3 linked regions of the Rhodoligotrophos defluvii genome follow. The protein of the gene in region 3 interacts with the protein of the main gene of each other region in a pairwise test. Links are inferred from orthologs where the notes say so. Each region holds a gene or a part of one and is shown on either strand. Other genes may lie near its edges. The genes, in order: sfsA, E4P09_RS09160 and E4P09_RS04940.

Region 1 (3,100 bases), on a different replicon or contig from region 3:
GGCCGACAGCACCGGGCGCTGGCGTGCATCGCCCAGCGACATACGCAGCGCCGCCGCCTGCAGCACCTTGATGTCGAAGGCCACGCTCTCGCCCACCCCCGGCACCTCCATGAGCCGTTCGGGCTTGGCGCTGAACACTTCCGCAAAGGTGCCGAACTTGTCGATGAGCGCCTTGGCCACCGGCTTGGTGTCGCGCCGGGGCATGGAGCGGAACAGAATGAGTTCCAGGAGCTCGTAATCGGCCAAGCTGTCCGGGCCCCGCGTGCGGAACCGCTCCCGCAGCCGCTCGCGATGGCCCACATAATGTGGCTGCCCGTCCTGCAGCTCCTCGGCCATGCCTCCAGCCCCCGTTGCCGTCGCGGCCGGGGAAGACTACCCGCTCAATTCCCGGCCGTGTAGGGGGGACAATGCAAGCCTTTAGGGGAGAGTGTAAAGATCTCGCAGCCGGTTTCGGTCACGCCCACCGCGTGCTCGAACTGGGCGGAGAGCGAGCGGTCGCGGGTGACCGCTGTCCAGCCGTCCGCAAGGATCTTTACATGCGGCCGGCCGAGATTGATCATCGGCTCGATGGTGAAGAACATGCCGGGCTTCAATAGGACGCCCTCGCCGGGGCGGCCATAATGCAGAATATTCGGCGTGTCATGGAAGACGCGGCCGAGGCCATGACCGCAGAAATCACGCACCACGCTGCAGCGCTCGGCCTCCGCATAGGTCTGGATGGCATGGCCGATATCCCCGGTGGTGGCCCCGGGACGCACCGCGGCGACACCTCTCATCAGCGCGTTGTGCGTGACCTCCATCAGCCGCTCGGCCTTGCGGGAAACCTCGCCCACCCCGTACATGCGGCTGGTATCCCCATGCCAGCCATCGACGATCAGCGTCACGTCGATATTGACGATGTCGCCCTCCCGCAGCGGCCGCTCGCCGGGAATGCCATGGCAGACCACGTGGTTGATGGAGGTGCAGATCGACTTAGTGAAGCCGCGATATTGCAGCGAGGCGGAGACCGCATTGTTGTCCAGGGTGAATTCAAGCGCCAGCCGGTCGAGATAAGCCGTCGTGACGCCCGGCTGCACATATTCGGTGAGCATGTCGAGCGCTTCGGCCGCGAGCCGGCCAGCCTTGCGCATGCCGGCAAAATCCTCCGGGCGGTAAAGCTTGATCTCGCCCGTGTTCACGGCAGGCGCGATAGTGGCGTCGACGTAGCTGACCATAGAGCTTACCCTGGTGCGAGGCCGCAACTTGAACCTAGGTCGGAACCCGGGCCCGCGGAGCGGCTCGAAGCCTAGCCTGAGCCTGGCGCGGAGCCTCGGCCCTTGCAGAAATGATGGTTCGTTCCTCAAAAGGCAACCGGCGATTGATCACAATTTCATCGAGCGCAACCCTGCAGTCATAGACGAGGCATTCCACGCCGGCGCTGCGCGCTTCTGAAAACCCGCGCGCATAGGCCGGATCGAGATCGGCCGCCAGGGCGAAGGCCTGACAATCGTTCCGCTGCACCACAAACAGCATGACGGCCCTGTCGCCGGCTGCCACCCTGTCCGCGAGCTCGACCAGATGCTTCGCGCCCCGCGACGTCACGCAGTCGGGAAACTCCGCCAGTCCCGGCATGCGTGACAGGTGCACGTTCTTCACCTCCACATAGCACGGCTTCCGTTGCCCAGATGTCAACAGGAGATCGATGCGGCTGTTGCGTCCGTAGCGCACCTCGCGCCGGATGCGGTCATAGCCCGCAAGCTCGGGGATCAGTCCTGCGGCAATCGCCTCCGCGGCAATCTGGTTGGGATTTGCCGTATTGATCCCCACCCGGCCGGTAAAAGGTGAGGCGAGCTCAAGCAGCTGCCAGGAATAGGCGAGCTTGCGCCTGGGATCGCCAGACCGTGTCAGCCAGACCACCGTATCCGGTGCGATCAGGCCCATCATCGAGCCTGGATTGGCGCAATGGGCGGTGACCACCTCGCCGGTGTCGAGAACGACGTCGGCAAGGAAGCGCTTGTAGCGGCGGATCAGGCGGCCGCGATAGAGGGGCGTGGGAAGTTTCATGACGCCGCACCGTAAGGTGCTTGCACCGACGCCGCAACATGTCCGATCTGCGCATCGGGTACTTGCTCAAGTCGGTGCGATCTGCTTCCGATGGGGCGGTGGATGGAGGCTTTAGCGCATGAGCACGCCAGAGAGGGTGACCGCGGCGGTTCTGGTGATCGGTGACGAAATCCTGTCCGGGCGCACCAAGGACAAGAATCTCGGCTACATCGCGGAATACCTGACGCGCATCGGCATCGATCTTTGCGAAGCACGGGTCGTGCCCGACATCGAGGATGAGATCGTGGCCGCGCTCGATGCCTTGCGTGCCCGTTATACTTATGTCTTCACCACAGGCGGGATCGGTCCGACCCATGACGACATCACCGCGGATGCGGTGGCGCGCGCCTTCGGCACCGGCATTTCCATCAACGAGGAGGCGGTCTCGATGCTGCTCGAGCGGATCCCGCGGGACGAGCTGAACGAGGCGCGCCTGCGTATGGCGCGCATTCCCCATGGCGCCAGTCTCATTCCGAACCCGGTCAGCAAGGCGCCGGGCTTCCGCATCGGCAATGTCTTCGTGATGGCGGGGGTGCCGGCGATCATGCAGGCCATGCTCGATCAAGTGGCCCCCACGCTCGATACCGGCGTGCCGATCATTTCCGAGATGATCGAGGTGCGCGAGAAGGAGGGCGACGTGGCAGCGCCCTTGCGCCGGATCCAGGAGGCATTCCTTAGCGTGCAGATCGGCTCCTATCCCTTCTTCGAGGATGGGGTCTACGGCACGCGCATCGTGGTGCGCGGCCGCGATGCGATGGAGGTCAGGCGGGCGGCGGATGCGGTGAACGCGATGGCTTCCTCTCTTGCAGCAGCACGCGAAGCACCCCATAAGGCGGGTTAACGCGCGACGTGAGGCCCGAAAATGATCGCGCGCAAGACTGTGCGGACGTGGCGGAATCGGTAGACGCACCGGACTTAAAATCCGTTCCTCGCAAGAGGGTGGGGGTTCGAGTCCCCCCGTCCGCACCAGACCTGGCGTGCCGAGATCCACAGCCAGGCTAGCCTAGTCTAGAACGTA
Region 2 (2,936 bases), on a different replicon or contig from region 3:
CGCCATCCGACTGACGCTGCTGGTGGCCGCCATCGCGGTGCCGGCCAATCTCGTCTTCGGCCTTGCCGCCTCATGGGCCATCGCCAAGTTCGAGTTCAAGGGCAAGAGCCTGCTCACCACCCTGATCGACCTGCCGTTCTCGGTCTCTCCCGTGATTTCGGGCATGATCTACGTGTTGCTGTTCGGGGCCCATGGCTATCTCGGGCCCTGGCTGCAGGAGCACGGGATCACCATCATCTTCGCGGTGCCGGGCATCGTGCTGGCGACGATCTTCGTCACTTTCCCGTTCGTTGCCCGCGAGCTGATCCCGCTGATGCAGGACCAGGGCAAGCAGGACGAGGAAGCCGCGCTATCCCTGGGCGCGCGGGGCTGGCAGACCTTTCTGTTCATCACCATTCCCAACGCAAAATGGGCCCTGCTCTACGGCGTGCTGCTCTGCAATGCGCGGGCGATGGGAGAGTTCGGCGCGGTTTCGGTGGTGTCGGGCCATATCCGGGGCGAGACGAACACCATGCCGCTGCATGTGGAAATCCTTTACAACGAGTATGCTTTTGTGGCGGCCTTTGCGGTGGCCTCGCTGCTGGCTTTGCTTGCGCTGGTGACGCTGGTGGTGAAAACATTCCTGGAATGGCGCTTTGCTGCCGAGCTGGCGGGCACGGTGCGGCACTGAGGATGGGCATTATGGCTGCTGATGCGATTGCGAACCCGTTCATTGCCGCCTTCGAGGCAGAAGCCACCGCGCAGCCGAAGCCGAAGGCTGCCGGCGCGTGGGGCCAGCCGATTGCCGTGACCGTGGAGGGGGTGCGCAAGTCGTTCGGCGACACGCCCGCCCTGCACGACGTTTCCCTGGCGATCAGGCCGGGCGAGCTCATCGCCCTGCTAGGGCCGTCCGGTTCCGGCAAGACCACGCTGCTGCGCATTCTGGGCGGGCTCGACGAGCCGAGTGGCGGCCGCGTTCTCTTCGGGGACGAGGATGCGCTGCGCTTGTCGGTGCAGGAACGCAATGTGGGCTTCGTCTTCCAGCATTACGCGCTGTTCCGCCATATGACCGTGCTGGACAACGTCGCCTTCGGCCTCAAGGTGAGGCCCGGGGGAACGCGTCCGTCACGGCGGGACATTCGCGAGCGCGCGCTCAATCTCATCCGCCTTGTTCAGCTCGAGGGGTTTGAGAAGCGCTATCCGGCGCAGCTCTCGGGCGGTCAGCGGCAGCGGGTGGCGCTGGCCCGCGCGCTGGCCATCGAGCCGCGCATCCTGCTGCTGGACGAGCCGTTCGGGGCGCTGGATGCCAAGGTGCGCAAGGACCTCAGGCGGTGGCTGCGCGAGCTGCATGACCAGACCGGCCATACCACGGTGTTCGTGACCCACGATCAGGACGAGGCTCTGGAACTCGCCGATCGGGTGGTGGTCATGAGCAATGGCCGCATCGAGCAGGTGGGCACGCCGGACGAAATCTATGACGAGCCCGCAACCGCCTTCGTCGCCGGGTTCATCGGCGAGGCGAGCCGATTCGTGGTCCAGGTGGAAAAGGGCGACGCCCTGCTGTATGAGCGGCCGATCAAGCTGCCGGTCGAGGTGCCCCGGGACGGGCGCTATACGGTTTTCGTGCGCCCGCAAGACATCCTGCTGGGGCCGAGATCGCCGGGCGACCTGCCGGGGGTGGTGCGCGCCATTCGCCGGCACGGGGCACTCCGGCGCGCGGAAATCGCGCTGGCCGACGGCTCGTCGGTGGTGGAAGCGGACTCTGCGGCCTTGATCAATCTGCGGGTCGGCCAGCAGGTCGGGCTGACCTTCAGCCGGGTCGCGCTGTTCCCTGCCGCCGAGGGGCAGAGGTGAGCAGGCGAAAAGCTCTTGAGCATTTCCGCTTTTCTTCGAATCGCGGAACCGCAGATCAAGGTCTTGCTTGGTCGCATTTTCTTCACGCGAACCGGTATCCACTTCGCTCGAAAAATGCTTAGGCTTCCAGGCAAAGGCCGAGCTGCTTCTCGCTGCGTTCTATAGAAGGTGAGCGCCAATGGATCGCATTCCAAGGTGGCGCTGGCGGAGGGGATATGACGTCGATCGATTGGAAGTTTCTGCTGCTCGATTACCAGGGACGGATCGGGCGGGCCTTGTGGTGGCTCGGCATGCTGGCCGTGCTCGTGCTGTCGTTCATCGGCTATCTGCTGTTTGGCTCCGATGGTCTGCTGGCCTATCTCACCAATCTCGTTCTCCTGTTCTTGACCCTCTGCATCCATATCAAGCGCTGCCACGACCGCGACCAGAGCGGCTGGTGGGTGCTGCTGCTGTTCATTCCCGTGGTCGGTTTCCTTTGGGCACTGATCAATCTCGGGCTGCTCGAAGGCACCCCCGGGCCGAACCGATTCGGCCCGGATCCGCTCGGGCGCGTGTAAGCGTCATCTCTGCGAACCGAAAGCCGGTCAAGGGAACAGGTGCTTTCCACCTCATCCCGCCAGCCTTCGGCTCGGGATCATGCGCTGCTCATGCGGCGGCCACGCGCGCGCCTCAGCCTTACCGGCTTGCCGGTCCCCGGCTGGCCGGGGGCCGACTGGCCGGAGCGAGGCCTCACTCTGCTGCCTGCGAGGAGGCGCTCTGCCGCTGCATGTGGCGCCCCTCGAGGATCTCCTCGGCGATCTTGTTGGAGAAGGCCTCCAGATCTCCCGGGTTGCGGCTGGTGATAATGCCCTGGTCCGTAACCACAGGCTGGTCGACCCATTGGGCACCGGCATTCAGCATGTCGGTCTTGATCGACTTGTAGGAGGTGGCCTTGCGATTCTTGATGATGCCGGTCTCGATCAAGAGCCAGGGGCCATGGCACACGGCCGCGATCACCTTCTTCTGGCGGTCGAAATCACGGATCAGCGCCAGGACTCGTTCGTTGATCCGCAGCAGATCCGGATTGATCTGGCCGCCGGGTATGACGATGGCGTCGTAGTCGT
Region 3 (3,153 bases):
ATGGCGACCACGTCTTCGGCCTTGGAATCATCAAGTGAATCGCGAACCTCGGCCACCAGTTTCGAAATACTGCCTTCGGGCAGCACTCCAGTTTCCACACGATGCACGGCATCGTATCCATCTGCACGAACTGTCAGAGCTATGATCCTTTCCCGGCGTCAGCGCCCGATTCGCGCAATCAGGCGCCACGGTTCCACGACACGATAGGTTACGCACGCGTTAACGCCACGATCTTCAACCTCGTTCTGACTCTGTTAGATTAGCGCCCTTCGTTCGATGTGCAATAGGCCGGCTGCAACACAAGCGCCGAATAGAGCCGCACTGTTTCTATTTTGCTGCCGGGCGGCGGCGCAGGGCCGTGGAGCTGTCGGAGCGGCGGGGAATGGGAATGAAGCACCAGGCGGGCGTTGGATGGCCAGGCAAGGCGGCGCTGTCGCTGGCGTCCAGCCGGAACGGCGCGAGCCGTTGCGCCGCCGGCGAATGCAAGGCTTGCAGAGTGTAGCCAGGGCGGTCGAACACGGCGAGCGGCAGCGCCTGGGGAATCCGCAGCCAGTTGTGCCAGCGGTGCAGGGTCGCGAAGCTGTCGGCGCCCATCACCCAGGCGAAACGGGCGCGAGCCAGCAACGGCCGCAGCGCGCGCAAGGTGGCGGCGGTGTTGGTGGTACCAAGCTGCCGTTCGAAAGTCATGATCTTGATCCTGGGATGATGGACCAGCTTGCGAGAAAGCGCGACACGGCGCTCGAAATCGTCGGTTTCGGATGGGTCCTTCAGGGGGTTCTGAGGCGAGACCAGCCACCAGAGCTCATCGAGGCGCAGGCGTTTCAAGGCCTCATTCGCAATGGCCAGATGGCCGGCATGGGCGGGATTGAAGGAGCCACCGAAGATGCCGATGCGCATGCCGGGGCTGACCGCGGGGAACGGCAGGGGGAGACGGCTCATGCCAGGTCAGGCCCTGCTCAAGGGCGAGTCTGGCCGCTGCCGCGGACCACGTATTTGAACGTGGTCAGCTGCTCCACGCCCACGGGGCCACGCGCATGCAGCTTGCCGGTGGCGATGCCGATCTCTGCCCCCATGCCGAATTCGCCGCCATCGGCGAATTGCGTGGAGGCATTGTGCAGCACGATGGCGCTGTCCACCGCGCCGAGGAAATGCTCGGCTGTGGCCTCGTCATCGGTGATGATCGCGTCCGTATGCTGCGAGCCGTAGCGGGCGATATGGTCGATGGCCGCGTCGACCCCATCCACGACCCGCATGGACACGATGGCATCGAGATATTCGGTGGACCAGTCCGCTTCGGTGGCAGGCCTCACGCGAGGGTCGGCCGCCCGCGTTTCGCGGCAGCCGCGCACCTCGCAGCCGGATTGGATCAGGGTTTCGATCAGCGGCTTGAGGTGGCGGTCGGCGCCGGCACGGTCGACCAGCAGGGTTTCAGCGGCGCCGCAAATGCCGGTGCGGCGCATCTTGGCGTTGAGCACCACGTCGCGGGCCATCTTCGGATCGGCCGCCTTGTCCACATAAACGTGGCAGATGCCCTCGAGATGGCTGAATACGGGTACACGCGCCTCGGCCTGAACCCGGGCGACCAGGCTCTTGCCGCCGCGGGGGATGATCAGGTCGATATTGCCGTCGAGGCCGGCCAGCATCATGCCGACCGCCGCGCGGTCGCTGCTGGGCACCAGCTGAATGGCGGCGCGCGGCAGCCCCGCCTTTGCGAGACCTGCGGCCAGGCAATCGGCTATGGCGCGGCTGCTTTCGAAGCTGTCGGAGCCGCCGCGCAGAACGGCGGCATTTCCCGCCTTCAGGCAGAGCGCGCCGGCATCTGCCGTCACATTAGGGCGGCTCTCATAGATCACGCCGATCACACCGATGGGCGTCCTTACCCTGGAGATGGCGAGGCCATTGGGCCGGGTCCATTCGGCGATGGTCTCTCCCACCGGGTCGGGAAGCGCTGCGATCTCCTCGAGCCCGCGGGCCATGGCCTCGATGCGTGCCTCGGTGAGCTGCAGGCGGTCGAGGAAGGACGGCGCCAGCTTTGCGGCCTTGGCTCGCCCCATATCGGCGTCGTTGGCCGCCAGAATGGCTGTTTGGGCGGCGCGGATCTCGGCCGCCATGCCGAGGAGCGCCATATTCTTCGCGCTGGTCGGCGTGCGCGCCAGCACGGCCGCGGCCGCCCGCGTCGCCTGTCCAATCTCGGCCATGGACGCCGCAAGCGAAGGCGTGTCTGCGGCCACCTCAGCCAGCTTCATGATGCAAGCTCCCAATGATGACGAGATCGTCGCGGTGCACCATCTCGTCGCGACCGCGCCAGCCGAGTCGCTGCTCGATCTCGTGGCTGCGGGCGCCGGCAATGCGCTCCGCCTCGTCCCGGTCGTAGGCAACCAGGCCGCGCGCGATCTCTACCCCCGACAAGGCACAGATGCTTACTGTATCGCCCCGCGCGAAGGATCCGTCCACCCGTTTCACGCCGGCGGGCAGGAGGCTGCGGCCATCAAGCAGCGCGTTGACCGCGCCCTGATCCACGATCAGCCTGCCGGCGGGCTCGAGCGCGCCGGCAATCCACCGCTTGCGCGAGGCAACCGGTGATGCGCTGGACAGGAACCAGGTGCACGGCGCCCCGGCATCGATGCGGCGCAAGGGATTTAGGTGGCGGCCGGAGGCGATCACCATATGCGCGCCGGCACCGACGGCGATGCGCGCGGCCTCGATCTTGGTGATCATTCCGCCGGAGCCGACGCCGCTCACCGGCTTGCCGGCCATAGCCATGATCTCGGGCGTGATCTCGTGCACTTCGGCGACCAACCGCGCGTCGGCGCCGGCGCCGGGGGCAGCGGTATAAAGGCCGTCCACATCCGACAGCAGCACCAGGCAATCGGCCGACATCATGCTGCTGACCCGGGCGGCGAGGCGGTCATTGTCGCCATAGCGGATCTCGGTGGTGGCCACCGTGTCATTCTCGTTGATGACCGGTACGGCGCCCTGCTTGAGCAGCGTGCCGACGGTGGAGCGCGCGTTGAGATAGCGGCGGCGCTCTTCCGTGTCCTTGAGGGTGAGCAGGATCTGGGCCGCCACATAGCCGTGCTCGGCCAGGATCTGCTGATAAGCCCGGGCCAGCGCGATCTGGCCGACGGCGGCAGCCGCTTGGCTTTCGGCCAA

What was found.
Region 1: the proteins of E4P09_RS04940 (region 3) and sfsA interact in binary tests that used the Escherichia coli proteins (3 or more experiments, as listed by UniProt). The link is inferred for Rhodoligotrophos defluvii from one-to-one orthologs.
Region 2: the proteins of E4P09_RS04940 (region 3) and E4P09_RS09160 interact in binary tests that used the Escherichia coli proteins (3 or more experiments, as listed by UniProt). The link is inferred for Rhodoligotrophos defluvii from one-to-one orthologs.

Annotation. Positions count from the first base shown.
Region 1 is NZ_SZZM01000005.1:195,510-198,609, forward strand. Bases 147-3,093 are described here. They hold sfsA (DNA/RNA nuclease SfsA), read right to left. Parts: upstream 2,044-3,093; coding sequence 1,249-2,043; downstream 147-1,248. Other genes in these bases: radC (RadC family protein), read right to left, coding at 147-336; map (type I methionyl aminopeptidase), read right to left, coding at 381-1,214; E4P09_RS20030 (competence/damage-inducible protein A), read left to right, coding at 2,162-2,923; E4P09_RS20040 (SDR family oxidoreductase), read right to left, coding at 3,091-3,093. Also shown: more of radC, read right to left, coding at 1-146; more of E4P09_RS20040, read right to left, coding at 3,094-3,100. UniProt on the Escherichia coli protein: Binds to DNA non-specifically. Could be a regulatory factor involved in maltose metabolism.
Region 2 is NZ_SZZM01000002.1:7,667-10,602, reverse strand. The notes cover bases 24-2,806. They hold E4P09_RS09160 (sulfate/molybdate ABC transporter ATP-binding protein), read left to right. Parts: upstream 24-780; coding sequence 781-1,833; downstream 1,834-2,806. Other genes in these bases: E4P09_RS09150 (type 1 glutamine amidotransferase domain-containing protein), read right to left, coding at 2,563-2,806; E4P09_RS09155 (DUF805 domain-containing protein), read left to right, coding at 2,049-2,390; cysW (sulfate ABC transporter permease subunit CysW), read left to right, coding at 24-670. Outside these bases: more of cysW, read left to right, coding at 1-23; more of E4P09_RS09150, read right to left, coding at 2,807-2,936. UniProt on the Escherichia coli protein: Part of the ABC transporter complex CysAWTP involved in sulfate/thiosulfate import. Responsible for energy coupling to the transport system.
Region 3 is NZ_SZZM01000001.1:1,030,134-1,033,286, reverse strand. What follows is about bases 102-3,101. They hold E4P09_RS04940 (glutamate-5-semialdehyde dehydrogenase), read right to left. Parts: upstream 2,247-3,101; coding sequence 957-2,246; downstream 102-956. Other genes in these bases: proB (glutamate 5-kinase), read right to left, coding at 2,233-3,101; E4P09_RS04945 (nicotinate-nucleotide adenylyltransferase), read right to left, coding at 328-939. Also shown: rsfS (ribosome silencing factor), read right to left, coding at 1-86; more of proB, read right to left, coding at 3,102-3,153. UniProt on the Escherichia coli protein: Catalyzes the NADPH-dependent reduction of L-glutamate 5-phosphate into L-glutamate 5-semialdehyde and phosphate. The product spontaneously undergoes cyclization to form 1-pyrroline-5-carboxylate.